DNA from 3 places in the Candidatus Symbiopectobacterium sp. NZEC127 genome. Region 1 is predicted to be linked to each of the others. Evidence: predicted binding sites of a transcription regulator. Region 1 holds the regulator's gene; each other region holds the start of a gene.
What was found. The regulator LexA, encoded in region 1, represses DNA repair genes until DNA is damaged. The targets are predictions, from matches to a motif close to TNCTGTATGTACATACAGNA.
Positions count from the first base shown of each region.

Region 2: umuD (translesion error-prone DNA polymerase V autoproteolytic subunit) is a predicted target of LexA. The motif match lies at 2,656-2,675, and genes of this name have one in related genera.
Region 3: sulA (SOS-induced cell division inhibitor SulA) is a predicted target of LexA. The motif match lies at 3,098-3,117, and genes of this name have one in related genera.

Region 1 covers NZ_JAGFPG010000002.1:280,065-285,560, forward strand. Annotated here, with positions in the region: gene plsB (glycerol-3-phosphate 1-O-acyltransferase PlsB) at 1-2,072, opposite strand, end outside; gene J5069_RS11355 (diacylglycerol kinase) at 2,201-2,569, shown strand; gene lexA (transcriptional repressor LexA) at 2,690-3,301, shown strand; gene zur (zinc uptake transcriptional repressor Zur) at 3,368-3,889, opposite strand; gene J5069_RS11370 (pirin family protein) at 3,989-4,690, opposite strand; gene J5069_RS11375 (LysR family transcriptional regulator) at 4,799-5,496, shown strand, end outside.
Region 2 covers NZ_JAGFPG010000001.1:1,294,381-1,299,876, forward strand. Annotated here, with positions in the region: gene J5069_RS05830 (ABC transporter six-transmembrane domain-containing protein) at 1-219, opposite strand, end outside; gene J5069_RS05835 (TetR/AcrR family transcriptional regulator) at 313-873, shown strand; gene J5069_RS05840 (diguanylate phosphodiesterase) at 995-2,209, opposite strand; gene umuD (translesion error-prone DNA polymerase V autoproteolytic subunit) at 2,691-3,122, shown strand; gene J5069_RS05850 (YgjP-like metallopeptidase domain-containing protein) at 3,171-3,668, opposite strand; gene umuC (translesion error-prone DNA polymerase V subunit UmuC) at 3,906-5,168, shown strand; gene J5069_RS05860 (LysR family transcriptional regulator) at 5,226-5,496, opposite strand, start outside.
Region 3 covers NZ_JAGFPG010000001.1:1,467,043-1,472,538, forward strand. Annotated here, with positions in the region: gene J5069_RS06715 (YccF domain-containing protein) at 1-51, shown strand, start outside; gene yccS (YccS family putative transporter) at 72-2,201, shown strand; gene J5069_RS06725 (TfoX/Sxy family DNA transformation protein) at 2,300-2,917, opposite strand; gene sulA (SOS-induced cell division inhibitor SulA) at 3,139-3,648, shown strand; gene ompA (porin OmpA) at 4,008-5,096, shown strand; gene matP (macrodomain Ter protein MatP) at 5,203-5,496, opposite strand, start outside.

The DNA.
Region 1 (5,496 bases):
GGATTTAGCACCAGCGCATCTTGTTTGATGACAATCAGTTCCTGACGCACCAACTCCGTGGTTAACGTTTCAATGACCGCAGGCAGTGCCTCTTTACTGTAATGCAAGAACAGTTCGGCTTGAATTAATGGGTAAATCAACGACATCTGTCGTGTTAATTCATCCGGCGTGATCCTGCCACGGTGCATGATAATGCTGGCGATCATCGATGGCAGCACCAGCAAATGCTGGATGTTGTTGCGGTAATAGGTCATCAACACGGCCTGTTCGCGCGGCAGAATGATGATCTCGCCAATATTGTCTTGTTCAACTTCAAATTTGTTCATTGCCAGCGCGTGTTCCAGCAGTTCCGGCGCTGTCTTTTTCGGCGCAGTGACATCTTTGCTGTAAGGCACGTTGCGCAGCAATTGCAAATAGCAGTCCAGTTGCTCATGCATTTGTTCACGGGTCAGTGCGCGCTGACGTGATGCCAACAGTGCCGTGGAGCACAGGTTCATGGCGTTGGCGGCTGCAGCGTTGTTAATGCGCACCATGATGATATCGGCAATATTTTGCACGGTAGGCGTGAGCCAGGTAGGGCGCTGCGCTTCAATCGGATCGATCGCCTCGCGCCACTGCGGCACATGGTGATTGAGGTAAGGCGTCAGCGACAGTGGCTCGCCAAAATTCACATAGCCTTGCCCCAGATTGCGCAGTTTGCGTAATCCGCGCACCATCTGCATCAGGCCTTCTTTCTCTTTAGTAGCACCGCGCAACTCTTTGGCATAGGTGCCCACTTCCATCACATGCTCATAACCCACATAAATCGGCACCAGCGTGATGGGGCGCGTACCACCGCGCAGCATCGCCTGAAGGGTCATGGCCAACGTGCCGGTCTTGGGCTCCAGCAAACGGCCGGTGCGCGAACGCCCCCCTTCCATAAAGTACTCAACGGAGTAGCCGCGAGAGAACAGCTCACCGAGATATTCACGGAAAATGGTGGAGTAGAGCTTGTTGCCTTTGAAGGTCCGGCGAATAAAGAAAGCACCCAGACGGCGGAAAATCGGGCCTGCTGGCCAGAAATTCAGGTTGATACCTGCCGCGATATGGGGGGGAACCAGACCCTGGTGGTAAAGCACATAGGAGAGCAGCAGGTAGTCCATGTGACTACGGTGGCAAGGCACGTAGACCAGCTCATGGCCATCCTGCGCCAACTGGCGTACGCGCTCGGCATTGTGTACGTTGATGCCTTGATACAGGCGGTTCCAGGTCCAGCTCAGAATGCGATCTGACAGCCGCACGGCTTCATAAGAGAAGTCCGCTGCGATCTCTTCCATCAGGGCGATAGCATTTTGCTGCGCTTTCTCATGGGAGATTTTCTTGCTGCGCGCCTCATCTTCAACGGCTTTCTTGATGGCCTTCGAGTCCAGCAGCTTATGGAATAGCTCCTGACGTACCGGCAAACGCGGGCCAACGGCGGCCAGGCGTTGACGGGCAAAGTGCATGCGTGCGACACGCGCCAGTTTGTGCGCTATGGTTTTGTCAGTGCCGTGTTCGGTTGCCATGTGACGCAGCGACACGATGCTGGAGAAGCGTACAAAGCTGTCGCGTCCCAACCAGATAACAGCGAAAAATTTCTCAATCCCGTTGAGCAGACGCAGATGCGGCGTGGCACCGTGCTGTCCTTCACGGCCCGGAGAGCGGCCAAACATGACAGAAACGGGCACCATCTGCACATCGAGATAGGGATTGTTGCGGTGCAGATCCAGATAATCGTGGAACAGTTTGACGGATTCCTGCTTCGGCGTGTAATAGCGGAATACGCGTGGGCCATCGTTAATAAATACGTGGCTGGGCAGCGACACACCGTCAATTTCCGTGGGTTCCAGCGGATCCGGCAGTTCTAACGCTTGGCATTTTGCGCGCAGCGTCAGTAAATCCGCCTGTGAGTTATAAGGCAGCACATAAAGAATGGGGCGAGAAGGATCTAGCCCTAACTCCGCCACGGGATCGTTAGGAATTATCTTGCTTTTCACTAACAATTTGAGTGGGAAATTCAGTAATTTATAGTAAATTTTACGCCAGCCGGACATAACAACCAGAAGCCTCTTGAGTAGCAATGCGCCGCAAGGATACCAGAAAGTACAAGGGAGATCTGTGGTGTGAGACAACGGTGTTACGGGAAAATTGCAAAAAATCTCTGATAAACGGGTGAAAAAACATGAATAAGGCTACCGGGGTAACTCGGATTATCAAGGCAACCGGGTACTCCCTCAAAGGGCTGAAACAGGCATGGCAGCACGAAGCTGCATTTCGACAAGAACTGATGCTGCTGGTCGTAGCGGTGCTGGTCGCGTGTTGGCTGCCCGTAGCACTGCTGGAGCGGCTATTGCTGATTGGCGTGGTAGTGGTAGTGGTGCTGATGGAACTGGTCAACAGCGCCATTGAGGCGGTTGTCGATCGCGTGGGAACCGAGCATCACGAACTGTCCGGGCGCGCCAAGGATATCGGATCGGCGGCCGTGTTTGTGGCCTTGGTGTTTGCCGGCATTGTCTGGGTCAGCATTCTCTGGCCCCTCATCCTGGGGTGATTTCAGCATGATTTTGGGGCAACGCTCATAAAAACACGGGTATTTGCCTCTCTGTCATTCCCAAGCCGCGATGACCTGTATATACTCACAGATAAACTGTATAAACAACCAGGGGGCGGGATGAAAGCATTAACAACCAGACAGCAGCAGGTCTATGATCTGATTCGCGATCATATTGCGCAGTCCGGCATGCCGCCAACGCGTGCCGAAATCGCCCAGCGACTGGGTTTCCGCTCACCGAACGCAGCGGAAGAGCATCTGAAGGCGCTGGCGCGCAAAGGCGTGATTGAAATCGTCTCCGGCGCATCACGCGGGATCCGCCTGTTGATGGAAGAAGAAAATGTTGGACTGCCGCTGATTGGCCGTGTCGCCGCGGGTGAGCCGCTGCTGGCGCAAGAGCACATCGAGTGTCACTATCAGGTCGATCCGGCCATGTTCAAACCGCACGCCGACTTTTTGCTGCGCGTCAGCGGTATGTCTATGAAAGACATCGGTATATTAGACGGTGATTTGCTGGCCGTGCATAAAACCCAAGAGGTGCGTAACGGCCAGGTAGTGGTGGCGCGCATTGAAGATGAAGTGACGGTTAAGCGCTTGAAACGTCAAGGTAACACCGTACAACTTCTGGCGGAGAATGACGCATTTTCTCCCATCGTGGTTGATTTGCGTGAGCAGAGCTTCAGCATTGAAGGACTGGCCGTCGGTGTTATCCGCAACGGTGAGTGGAGCTAAACGCCGTTAGCCGACAGGGCGTTTCTTTCAGGGAAAGCCTTGTCGGTGATGTATCAGCCTTTCAGATCAACGTCCGGGTTTCGCACTCTTGATGGGCACCGTATGGTCATGGTGACAGTGCCCGTGTTCACGACAATCAGCCACTTCCTGACAGGCTTCGCACAGGCCGTGTGCCTCGACCACGCTGTGACGCAGCGTGAAATTGGCGCTTTGTGCCAACTGCTGAAGAATGGCTTCAATGCCTTCCGTCTGGCGTTCCGTAACTTGCCCGCAACGATCGCAAATAAACAGCGCTGAAGTATGGCTATGCTCTTCAATGTGGTGACACATGACATAGCTGTTGGTCGATTCCACACGATGGATAAACCCTTGCTCCAGCAGAAAATCCAGTGCGCGGTATACGGTAGGGGGTTTTGCTTGTGGTTCTGAGGCGCGCAGCAGATCCAACAGATCGTAAGCACTGATCGCGCCGTGTTGCTGTGCCATCAGCCGAAGCACTTCGAGTCGCTGTGGCGTAAGGCGTACATTGCGCTGCTGGCAAATGCTTTCCGCCTGGGCAAGGAGTTTGTCTTGGTCGCTTGAATCCATTGGCCTGATCCTACCGCATGATGATGAACACGTCCTCCATCTTACCATGTAAGGCGCGGGGTGCGCTGTGATAATCCATCAAAGCGCCGAGAAAGCGACTCAGGCAACCAAATCGATCAGCAGCGCGCGCAACGGGGCTTTGGCGCGGATAGTCAGCTGTTTTTCCTGCTGAATGAAGGCGCCGTCTCCACACTGTAATACCGTTGCGTTCTCTTGCGGCGTCATGGCTTCCATCGCACCGTGAATCACCTGAAAGTAGGCGCGGTTGCCGTTGAGCGTAAAGGTGTGCTGTTCACCCTCATCGAGTTGCAGATGATGTACCCAAACCTGCTGGCGAAGTTGCAGGCTGCCGTTTTCACCTTCCGGTGAGGCGAGCAGTTTGACCTTTGCATTGCACAGTGCAAGCCGTTGCAACGCGCTGTTTTCCCGTGACGGGCAGGCATTGAACCACAGTTGCAAACGCGTCAACGGCGTTTCATCGCTGATGCTGTGCTCGCTGTAGCTTACCGCTGGCTGTGCCGCCAATAACAAGACGTCACCCGCTTTTGCGCGGATATGCCCGCCGTTGCTGTCGCGATATTCCGCTTCACCTTGCAACAGAATATTTAAAATATCGACCTGCGGGTAGGTACGTGGCTGAAATGCCGCGCCTGGCTTGAGGACTTCCTGGTTCAACACGCGCAGTGAGGCAAAGCCTAACAGTTCAGGATCGAAATAATGGCCGAAGGAGAAGGTGTAGCGCGCTTGCAGCCAGCCGTAGTCAGCTTGACCGCACTGTTCCGCTGTTCTGCATGTGATCATGGTTCTGCACCTCAAAAATTATACTAAACAGATAGTAATTGTGTGGACGTTGGATTGTTAGCTAGTTAATCTGGTGGGTATATTCAAAATTCCTGAATGAGTGAATAAATGGCAAAAGATCGGGCATTAACGCTGGAAGCGCTGCGAGTGATGGACGCCATCGATCGCCGTGGCAGCTTTGCGGCGGCGGCTGATGAGCTGGGGCGCGTGCCGTCGGCGCTGAGCTATACCATGCAGAAGCTGGAAGAAGAGCTCGACGTCGTGCTTTTTGATCGCTCAGGTCACCGCACTAAATTTACCAACGTGGGCCGGATGTTGCTCGAACGGGGAAGAATCCTGCTCGAAGCGGCGGATAAACTCACCACCGATGCGGAAGCGCTGGCACGCGGCTGGGAAACCCATATCACCATTGTCGTTGAAGCGCTGATCCCTACCGAGAAGTTGTTTCCCCTGCTGGATAAGCTGGCGCTGAAGGCTAATACCCAAGTGTCATTGCTGACCGAGGTGCTGGCCGGTGCCTGGGAGCGTTTGGAGCAGGGGCGGGCCGATATCGTGATTGCCCCTGATATGCACTTTCGCGCCTCTTCCGAAGTGAATACGCGCAAGCTATACACCATGAACAACGTTTACGTTGCCAGCCCGGACCACCCTATTCATCAGGAGCCTGAGCCCCTGTCGGATGTGACTCGTATTAAATATCGCGGGATTGCAGTGGCGGATACCGCGCGTGAACGCCCGGTATTGACCGTGCAACTGTTGGATAAGCAGCAGCGTTTAACGGTGAGTTCTATTGATGATAAACGCCG
Region 2 (5,496 bases), on a different contig from region 1:
CAGCACGGCATAAAAAATCCCCTGCGCCGCCTGACCGCTCATAATCGCATTGATGGCAAACCCCGCCAGTAAGGGATAGAGCAAATAGACCACGTTCTCCGCCACAACCAGCAAGAGCGTTAAAAACAGCTTTTTCTTATGCCTGACGGCCAGTTTTTTCAGTGTGCCCATCGCGCTATGAGAGCGCGCAGTGCTGACATGGTAAGATGTGTTTTGCATGGTCATTCATTCGTGAGTGATAATTTTGAGCACCTGCTCAAAACCGAACAAAGTGTATTTGAGCGATTGCTCAAAGTCAATGCGGACAAAAGTATGAAAGAAGATCGCACCACACTGCGGGAAAAAATTCTGGATACCGCTATTGCCCTTTTTATCGAAAAGGGCAGTGAAAATGTCACTACGCGCGAGTTAACAGAAGCATTGAATCTCTCACGCAGCCATATTTACCACTATTTTTCGGACTGGCAGACACTGTGTCTCGACGCTTATTCGCGTTTTATGCTGACCGATTTAGATAATTTCACCCAAACCGTGCAGGCAGCGCCGCCCGAGCAACAGCTGCGCGCGTTTATTACCGGATATTTACCCGAAACTACCGATGCTATCTGGCAGCTTTATAGCGCATTGTGGCGCAAAGCTATTCGTGAAGCGCGTTATGCCGAATTGGCGTTAGCAATGACCCATGCCTGGGATCGGTTATTGAGCGACATTATTGCAGCGAATGTCACGAAGGATATCGATGTGATGCAGGTCACCCGCCAACTCAGTGCATTACTCAACGGCTATGCCGACCATCTGATGATTAATCCAACACCAGAGGCTCGCCGTCAGGCAATGAATGATATTGACGCTTTTCTCCAGCGTAGCTTATAGCGACAAACATCAATGCCTTGGGAATACAGGCTGCGGGCATAAGTGCCCCAGTACATATTTTGGGAAAACGCGGTTGATAAACGCGGGTCGGTTGGTTGCCCTGTAACGTTTTGCTCGGCAATCAGCCCCGCCGATGTGGCCAGCAAATCGCGGGCGCGCCATTAAGTTTGGGTTTGGCAAAGAGGAATCCCTGAAAACGCCGAATGCCCGCGGCTTCTAACCAGCACCACTCTTCCACCGTTTCCACCCCTTCCGCAACGACACTGATCTCCAACTCCGCGCAACATTTAACTATCGCCTGGACGATAGCCTGCTTGGGCCCATGAGCCTGGATATCCGTTACGATACTGCGATCAATCTTGACCTTTCCGGGCTGAAACTTCGCGAGCAGCGATAGTCCGGCAAACCCGGCACCAAAGTCATCGATAGCCAGACCGATCCCCGCCGAACGTAATTGCCGAATAGCGGAGGAGAACGCGTCAAAACTGGAAATGACTTCATCCTCCGTCACTTCAACGATGACCTGTTCAGGCACCAAGCCATTGCGGGCAATCTGCTCCAGTAAAATATCAACGGCATTCGGCACCTTGACCAGCGACATTGGCAGCAGGTTAATAGAAATTTTATGGCTACCAATATTGATATTTTTCGCCAACGCCAGCGCCCACGCTTTGGACGAAAGATCGGTTTCATGCAGTTTGTCAGGCGGGATCGACGCAAAAAAAGCCTGTGGCGACTCACCGTTCGGACCACGAATCAGCGCTTCAAACGAGCTGATTTGTCCGCGCAGCGGCTCAACGATCGGTTGCAACGCGAACTGGCAAGGTTGCCCCAAAAACGACGATTCTGGTGGTGAAGCAAAGGGCGGCGCTTCTGATAAGAAGCCCCACGACTCAGGCTCGCTGCTGTAGGCCAGCTGTTTCTTCCAGCGCCCTTCCACAAAGGTACGAATAAATTTATAAATCCGGTCATCACTCGCCAGGTTATAGCGCAGCGCGCCGGTTTTTATCACCGCACGCAGCACGGCACCGGGTTTATCATGGCGTAAATCAAACAGTGCCATGCCCATATTGATAAAACGGCGCTTCGCCGCATAATCACGCATCAACTCAACCACGCTGTCATGGCGAGGATCGTCGCAGATAGCGTCATATAGCTGATTCACGATGTCGGGTTCACCTTCCAAAACCTGAAGAAAATGGCTGCCATCAAAGATCAGAATACCGGTCAGTTGCAGCGTCACATTACGCGCCTGAGACTGCGCCACTAGCTTATCGAGCAGCGATAGATCAAAGATTCGGCTTGCACGGCTTCGGTAAATCAATGTAGACAGCATAAGACTCAGACTCTTAGAAGAAAAATAGGTGTTTCAATATACCCACCATCAGGGAAAGGCATTGTGGTAGATAAGATACCAGACAAGACGCGTCACGCGTATCACCGTTTTTCCTAAACGTACTACGCCGACAATCCATGTTCAGCGGACGATTACGGCTGGTAAGGTGTCCACTAAAAGACACGTTCATGGACAAAGATTAGCAGCAACAAAATTCATCCTCCAGTTTTCAATGCCCTGCATTGCACCAATAACCCGTTGACATCAATCACTATGCCTACAAACCGTCATCGATAACTACGGTAGAAAAGCGTTTCTTGCTAATGTTGTGAGTGCATCCGACGGAGAACGCGTCACCATACTAATCTCGCCTTTAAATCATTCAGCATATCAGGCTATTACTGGAAACTATCAGAAAACCGCTTGATCGATGAGCATCGCACATATACTGTATTTATATACATATATAGAGAAAATCATCATGCCGTTATCCACTCCCGCACTGCTCCCACGCCTCAGCGTCAATACCGCTTCGTTGCCCTTTTTTATCGAACACGTCCCCTGTGGTTTCCCCAGCCCAGCGCAGGACTACGTGGAGGATCGGCTCGATATCAATCAACTGGTGATCAAGCACCCCAATGCCACTTACTTTATCCGTGTCAGCGGTGATTCGATGATTGATGCCGGCATTGGCAACGGCGACTTACTGGTGGTTGATCGGGCATTGACGGCACAGCACGGTGATATCGTGGTGGCCGCCGTGGACGGCGAATTTACCGTTAAGGAGTTGCGCACCCGCCCTTTTCTGCAATTGGTGCCGCATAACACGCGCTATTCACCGATACACTTTCAGCATGAGGAAGCGCTTGAGATCTTCGGCGTGGTTACTTTTACGGTAAAAGCCATGCGCTAGCGGGAGAAAACATCAAAATGCGTCTAGCGCTCGACGCATCACATTCGGTTAAATCAGCCCTTCTTCTTTACAGATCAACCATAAACGCATGTCAAACTCGTACTGATGGTAGTCCGGCTCCATGTGACAACAGAGCTGATAAAAGGCTTTGTTGTGGTCTTTCTCACGCAGGTGCGCCAGTTCATGCACCACGATCATGCGTAAAAAGGCTTCCGGCGCGTTCCTGAACAGGGTTGCTATCTTGATCTCATTCTTGGCTTTTAACTTCCCGCCATGATTTTTGGAGATAAACGTATTGGTGCCGAGCGTGCCTTTAACCGGATTTAACGCGCCGTCATACATAATTTTGGCAAGCGCGCTTTCCTTTTTCAGATAGCGGTTTTTAATGCCATTGACATACTCGTAGAGCTGCTTGTCATTTGTCACCGTATGCGTCGCTGGGTACTTTTGTTTAATCACCGCAGCCAGCTTGCCAGATTGCAGCAAGCTATCGACACTCGCGATCAGTTCTGATGGGTAATGCTTTATGTAATCCAGTTTGCTCATCGTGGCCGTAAACGCGTCAGTATCCGTGAATGCACAGGGCGAAAATTTACCGACATGCTAATCGATTTTGCTCACCGAGGCTATCATGGAGCATGTGTGTCATTTGCCTGCACGTGCGGCGAATAAAAATAGTTATCCCGCCCTATCAATGCATTGCTGGCAGCACATGCAATACCGCTTGATCGTCCCACCCTCACAAATGTACTGTATATAAATACAGATACAGAGATTTACACCATGTTTGCCCTTATCGACGTCAATAACTTCTATACCTCCTGTGAAACCCTGTTTCGCCCGGACCTGCGCGGAAAACCGGTGGTGGTGGTGTCCAACAATGACGGTTGCGTGATATCTCGCTCACGAGAAGCCAAAGCGCTGGGGATAAAAATGGCAGCGCCCTATTTCATGATGAAAAAAGCGTTTCCCGATGCGCAAATAGCCGTGTTCAGCTCGAACTACACCCTCTATGCCGACATGAGCAACCGCGTCATGGCCACGTTGTTTGAGCTAGCGCCAACGCTGGAAATCTATTCGATCGATGAAGCCTTTATGGATTTGTCCGGCGTCAGCAACGCCACGCCTCTTGCTCTGTTAGGCCAGCAGATCCAGCAAAAAGTGCTTAAAGAGATCGGGCTGCCGGTCGGCGTCGGTATCGCACAAACCAAAACGCTGGCCAAGCTGGCAAATCATGCCGCCAAGATGTGGCAAAAAACAGGCGGCGTGGTGGATTTGTCGAATACCGATCGACAGCGCAAGCTGCTGTCACTGGTGCCGGTCAGCGAGGTGTGGGGCGTGGGTCGGCGTATCAGCAAAAAACTCAATCTGATGGGCATAGAAACCGCGCTAAACCTGGCGGAAAGCCCAACCTGGCTGATTCGCAAACACTTTAACGTGGTGCTGGAACGCACCGTGCGTGAATTGCGCGGCGAACCCTGCCTCGGACTGGATGAGTTTGCACCAACAAAACAGCAGATCGTCTGTAGCCGTTCATTCGGTTATCGCATCACTGATTATGTCGATATGCATGAGGCTATCTGCGCCTACGCCGAGCGCGCCGCCGAAAAGCTACGGCAGGAGCAGCAATATTGCTGTCAGGTGAGCGTGTTTTTGCGCACCAGCCCACATGCCGATGGTGAAGTCTTCTATGGTAATCAGGCCTCCGGCAGAGTGAGTATTCCCACCAGCGACACGCGCGACATTATCCGTGTGGCTACTCAGGCGCTCGATCGCATCTGGACCAACGGACACCGTTACATGAAAGCCGGTGTCATGCTGAGCGATTTTTACAGCCAGGGCACGGCCCAGCTTAATTTGTTCGACACCAACCAACCGCAAGCCAATAGCGCGACGCTTATGCAGGTTATTGATCAGGTAAATACCTCAGGAAAAGGGGCGATATGGTTCGCCGGACAAGGCATTCAGCAGCCCTGGGCGATGAAGCGCAACATGTTGTCACCTGCGTATACCACCCGGTTTGCCGACTTGCCGATTGCAAAGTAGACGACAGCACTCACCAGCATGGCACGCACAACCCACTGCGGTAGAAACACGGCGCGATTATTGCGTCACCATATCCATGACCGGCGTCAGTAATTTATTTTTTCGGTTACGACGTAAAAAACTCAGGTATATCGATTTATTGATTTTCTGCTTTAGCGGAATAGTCACTACATGCTCACGTTTATATAAATCAACAATTGAGCTGGAAAATAGCGCAATGCCCGCATTGCTCTCAACCATATCCATCACAATATCGATCTGGCTACACTCTTTATACTGTCTGGGCTTAATACCCGCCAGAGAAAATGCCGTTGAAATAATAGAATAT
Region 3 (5,496 bases), on a different contig from region 1:
GAAGAAGCACAGGCGATACGCGAAAGAAACGCACGCCGTCGCTATCGCTAACCGTCGGTAAGGAACAGGCGTTGTTGACTTTCATCTCAGGATTTCGGCGTTACCTATACAACAGCGGTTGGTTATACAACGCGCGTATCTTTATTGCCTTAGCTGGCGCTGCGTTGCTGCCCTGGTGGATGGACCAACCCACCACCACCATTCCGTTAACGCTTGGGGTGGTTGCCGCTGCGCTGACCGACCTCGACGATCGGCTAACCGGCAGATTGCGCAATCTGTTTATTACGCTGCTCTGTTTCTTTATCGCGTCGGTATCGATAGAACTGCTTTTTCCTTACCCGTGGTTATTTGGCGTCGGACTGGCCTTTTCTACTGTAGGTTTTATTCTGCTTGGTGCATTGGGCCAACGCTACGCCACTATTGCTTTCGGCGCTCTGCTGATTGCCATTTACACCATGCTTGGCGTGTCCCTGTATGACAATTGGTATCAACAGCCGCTTTTACTGCTCGCAGGTGCCTTGTGGTACAACCTGCTGACGTTGATGGGGCATGTTATCTTCCCCATTCGTCCCTTGCAGGACAGTCTGGCGAGGTGCTTTGAGCAACTTTCCCACTATCTGGATGCCAAAGCGGCACTGTTTGATCCCGATATTGATGATTCGACAGATAACCCCTTGATCGATGTGGCGCTGGTCAACAGCGATGTGGTGGCAACCCTCAATCAGGCCAAAGCCTCTTTGTTAACCCGGTTGCGCGGGGATCGCGGCCAGCGCGGAACCCGCCGAACGCTGCACTATTATTTTGCTGCACAAGATATTCACGAACGCGCCAGTTCCTCGCACGTGCAGTACGCACAGTTACGTGAAACCTTTCGCCACAGCGATATTCTATTTCGGTTTCAACGGTTACTAACGATGCAGGCACGCGCCTGTCGCCAATTGGCGCAATCCATTCTGTTGCAGCAAAAATATCAGCACGATGGCCGTATCGAGCGGGCGTTTGTTTATCTGGATGCCGCACTTCATGCTTTTTTTACGCAAGATGGCGCAAATACAGCCCAAGGAAAAGCATTACGTCATCTGCTGAATAACCTGCGCGCCATTGATGCTCAGTTAATGAATATCGAATCAGAGCAATGGCTGGAATCGCAGCAACAGATGGAAGAAAGTCTGGCGGATGATGGGCTGACCGGCTGGAGCGATATTCGACTGCGCATCGGTCGCCATCTTACCCCGCGCTCAGCACTGTTTCGCCACGCGATCCGTATGTCTGCCCTGCTGTGCGGGGGGTATGCGCTGATTCAATTGACACACATGCAGCACGGCTACTGGATTCTGCTCACCAGCCTGTTTGTGTGTCAGCCAAACTACAATGCAACGCGGCGACGTTTGGCACTGCGTATCATCGGGACGCTGGCGGGCATTCTGATTGGGATACCGGTACTCTATTTTGTCCCCTCTCTTGAAGGACAACTCACGTTGATTGTTATCAGCGGCGTGCTGTTCTTTGCCTTTCGCAACGTACAATATGCTCATGCCACCCTGTTTATTACCCTATTGGTGCTGCTCTGCTTTAACTTGCTGGGTGAGGGTTTCGAAGTGGCAGGGCCGCGCATTCTGGATACGCTGATTGGATGTGCCATTGCCTGGGCGGCTGTCAGTTTTATCTGGCCGGACTGGCGTTTTCGCGGTTTACCTGCGGTAATAGATAAAACCATCAACGCCAACTGCCGTTATCTGGATGCCATTCTTGAACAGTATCATCAAGGGAAAAGCAACAGCTTGCGTTATCGTATCGCGCGCCGCGATGCGCACAACGGCGACGCAGAGCTGGCCTCTGTCGTCGCTAATATGTCTTCTGAACCCCATGCCATCAGAAATACGCTCGATGATGCGTTTCGCTTTATGTGCCTCAACCATACGCTGTTAAGCTATATTTCAACGCTCGGTGCCCACCGAGAAAAGATGGTGATGCCGCAGACGCTGCAACTGTTGGATGATGCCATCTGCTACATTGATGCAGCCCTGCATCATCCTGACATTGACGTACAAGCGCAGCGAGAAGGATTATTGACGCGTCAGCAACAGGTACAACAGTTGGCACCCGATCCAGACAGCAAGGAACAACTGGTGTTGCAGCAAATCGGTCTGATCATCGATGTCTTGCCGGAACTGACCCAGTTGAAAGGGGCTATTCGGTAAAGTACGCACCGTCAAAATCGGTGCAGAGAAGACTCAAAAGCGTAAAAGCCATGTAGCGCGGCATCATTGCCTCTAAAGATACCGCGCGAGATGACGTTTCAGGTTTTAGGCAACGGCGCAGAATGGTGTTTATACCATTCAATCAGCTCGTTTCTTACCCCTTTAGGCAACGCGGCTTGGTGCGTTCTGCAAATCGCGCCCGCCAACGCCAGTAAAATATTCACACTGGCATGTTTACTGACAGCTTTTAACTTCAAGTAGCTCTCCTTTGCACCGTGTTGTTGCAGCTCGTCAGCATTTCTGATTCCCGCCTTCCATAGCATCCGCTCGAGATCGTGATTCAGATTGGGCAAATCTTTTAACCGTGTGCAATGCTCACGTTCCGATTTATCCTGCTCTGCGCCCTCAAGCGACATCTTGGCCAGTTGCAGCAGTTGAGTCGGATCCTCCCATAAGACCTCCCCCACCAAATAGTAACTCAACGGCACGGGCATGCCGCGTTTGGTATAAACCAGATGCGGCATATTCAGTGCAAGGAAATGTGGCTCACAACGCTTGCTCGCGCGTAAATAAAGCTCTCCGTTGGAGATAAGGCCAAAGATCGTTTTATTTGCTGCGATGCTATAACCGCCGAATTGAGAACGGGTGGTAATTTCTCCCAACGAGGAGAAAGAAACTTTTGATTGCAAAATCCTTTTTTTGCATAACTGATTCATACAACACCCTTTAGTATTGAAAATCAATCCTCTGTCTGTATATGTGTTCTTAACGTGTTAAAGTAATTAATCACAAGGTTGGTAAGGCTTCAAACACAAAATGTGATCTCCCCCCACCGCCATGCCAATTATGCGAAGCGCTTCCAAAAAAAGCGGGTTGATTTTCATCCACAGCCGATATACTGTATAGACATACAGTAACACTAAGGATGAAACCCATCATGCGTGCGCACTCTATTCGTTCAGAACGTCATCAGCCGGCCTCACTGCACAGCGCCCCGTTGCCACAGCACGCTGTTACAGGATACGGCAGCGGTATCATCAGCGAAATCGACTACAGCGTTGAGCACCCGATGACAACGCTCCTGCTACTTCCACTTTTGCAACAATTAGCGGCGCAATCGCGCTGGCTGTTATGGCTGGCCCCACAACAAAAAATCAGCCGCCACTGGTTACAGCAATCGGGTTTGCCCCTTGATAAAGTGATCCAACCTTATCACCTCAACCCCAATGAAACCGTGGATGCAATGGAAAAAGCACTGCTAACGGGAAATTACAGCGTTGTTTTATGCTGGCTTGAGCATAATTTGACGGAAGAAGAGCGTATGCGTTTAAGGCAAGCGGCCCAAAAAGGAAACGCCTACGGATTTATCATGAGACCACAGTGCATAAGTGGAGAAGAGGATGGACTATTTTCTCGCCTAAAAATTCATTCGACGCTGTACCATTAAGTAAATTAAGAGTTTTCTCATCTGCGTATCGTCATCCTGGTTTGTTTGACGTAAAAATCACGGATATGCAGGTGTGATGCGTGTCAACCATTACGGATAAACGTTGCGATTCGCCAAAATAAACTATTATTTGTTAGGAAGTATGTATGAAACGCTGTTTTTTCTACAAGGCAGATCATATCGTACTTGTAACTTTCGTATCACGTTGTAGACTTTAACCCGCTGGAGTTGCTCTTTGCATAATGTCAGTTGTCTGGCAGCAAGCTATAAATAAAGAGCAGTGGCTTCAGTCAAGGATTTAACCAAAGGCCTATTGGCATTAATGCTGATTGCCGGTTTGGATGATAATGAGGCGTAAAATGAAAAAAACAGCTATCGCAATTGCAGTGGCACTGGCTGGCTTTGCTACAGTAGCACAAGCAGCCCCCAAAGAAGAAACCTGGTACGTTGGCGGCAAACTGGGTGTTTCCCAGTTCCACGACACCGGCTTCTACGGTAATGGTTTCGACGGTATCAACAACAACCCGATCAAAAGTAAACTGGGCGCAGGCGCATTCGTCGGCTATCAGGCAAACCAATATCTGGGCTTTGAATTAGGTTATGACTGGCTGGGCCGTTTGAAATATTCAGGCTCCCAGAACAATGCAACTGACAGTGCCGCTTTCAAAGCTCAGGGCGTTCAGTTGGCCGCGAAATTAAGCTACCCGGTAATGCAAGATCTGGACGTCTATACTCGTCTGGGCGGCATGGTATGGCGTGTTGACGCAAACGGCAAAAATGGTGCTAATCAGTTGAGCGACAGCGACACTGGCGTATCCCCACTGGCTGCTGTTGGTATCGAATATGCTTTCGATCGTGACTGGGCTGCGCGCGTTGACTACCAGTGGACCAACAACATTGGCGATGCTGGCACCGTTGGTGCACGTCCTGATAACCTGCTGATGAGCGTTGGCGTTTCTTACCGTTTCGGTCAGGGTGATGCTCCGGCACCGGTTGTTGCTGCTCCGGCACCTGTTGCTGCGCCAGCTCCGGTTGTTGAAACCAAGCGTTTCACACTGCGTTCTGACGTTCTGTTCAACTTTGGTAAAGACACGCTGAAACCAGAAGGTCGCCAGTCTCTGGACCAACTGTACAGCCAACTGAGCAACCTGGATCCTAAAGACGGTTCTGTTGTTGTTCTGGGCTTCACTGACCGCATCGGTTCTGTAGAAGCTAACCAGGCGCTGTCAGAGCGTCGTGCTCAGAACGTCGTGTCTTACTTGGTATCCAAGGGTATCCCGGCTAACAAGATCTCTGCTCGCGGTATGGGTAAATCCAACCCGGTTACCGGCTCTACCTGCGATAACACGAAACCGCGTGCAGCGCTGATTGACTGCCTGGCACCGGATCGTCGCGTTGAGATCGAAGTGAAAGGCATCAAAGACGTTGTTGCTCAGCCTCAGGCTTAAGTTATTCGTTTCTGAATAACCTGGTACTGATAAAAAACCTCGCGATTGCGAGGTTTTTTTTTACTTCCTTTTTAAACGGTTCCTTTTTGAACAGTTCTTTTTTTGATCAGCGCTTTTTGGTATCGCTGTCGTCTTGAGAAAGAATCGCTTTCAGATCCTGCTTTAGCAGTGACATTTGATTGGCATAACGCTCTTTGGACTCAGCATCTTCTATCAGTTGCACTACGGTTTCTGACAGTGTCACATTGCGACGGGTTGCCAATGCCGCCAGCCGTTGCCAAACCAGATATTCAAGATCGATAGATTTTTTGCGCGTGAGTTGGCTTTCGGCATTGAAATGGCGCTTGCGGCGTGCACGTATCGTTTGCTTAAGACGAGTTTCCAATCCAGGGTTCATGCA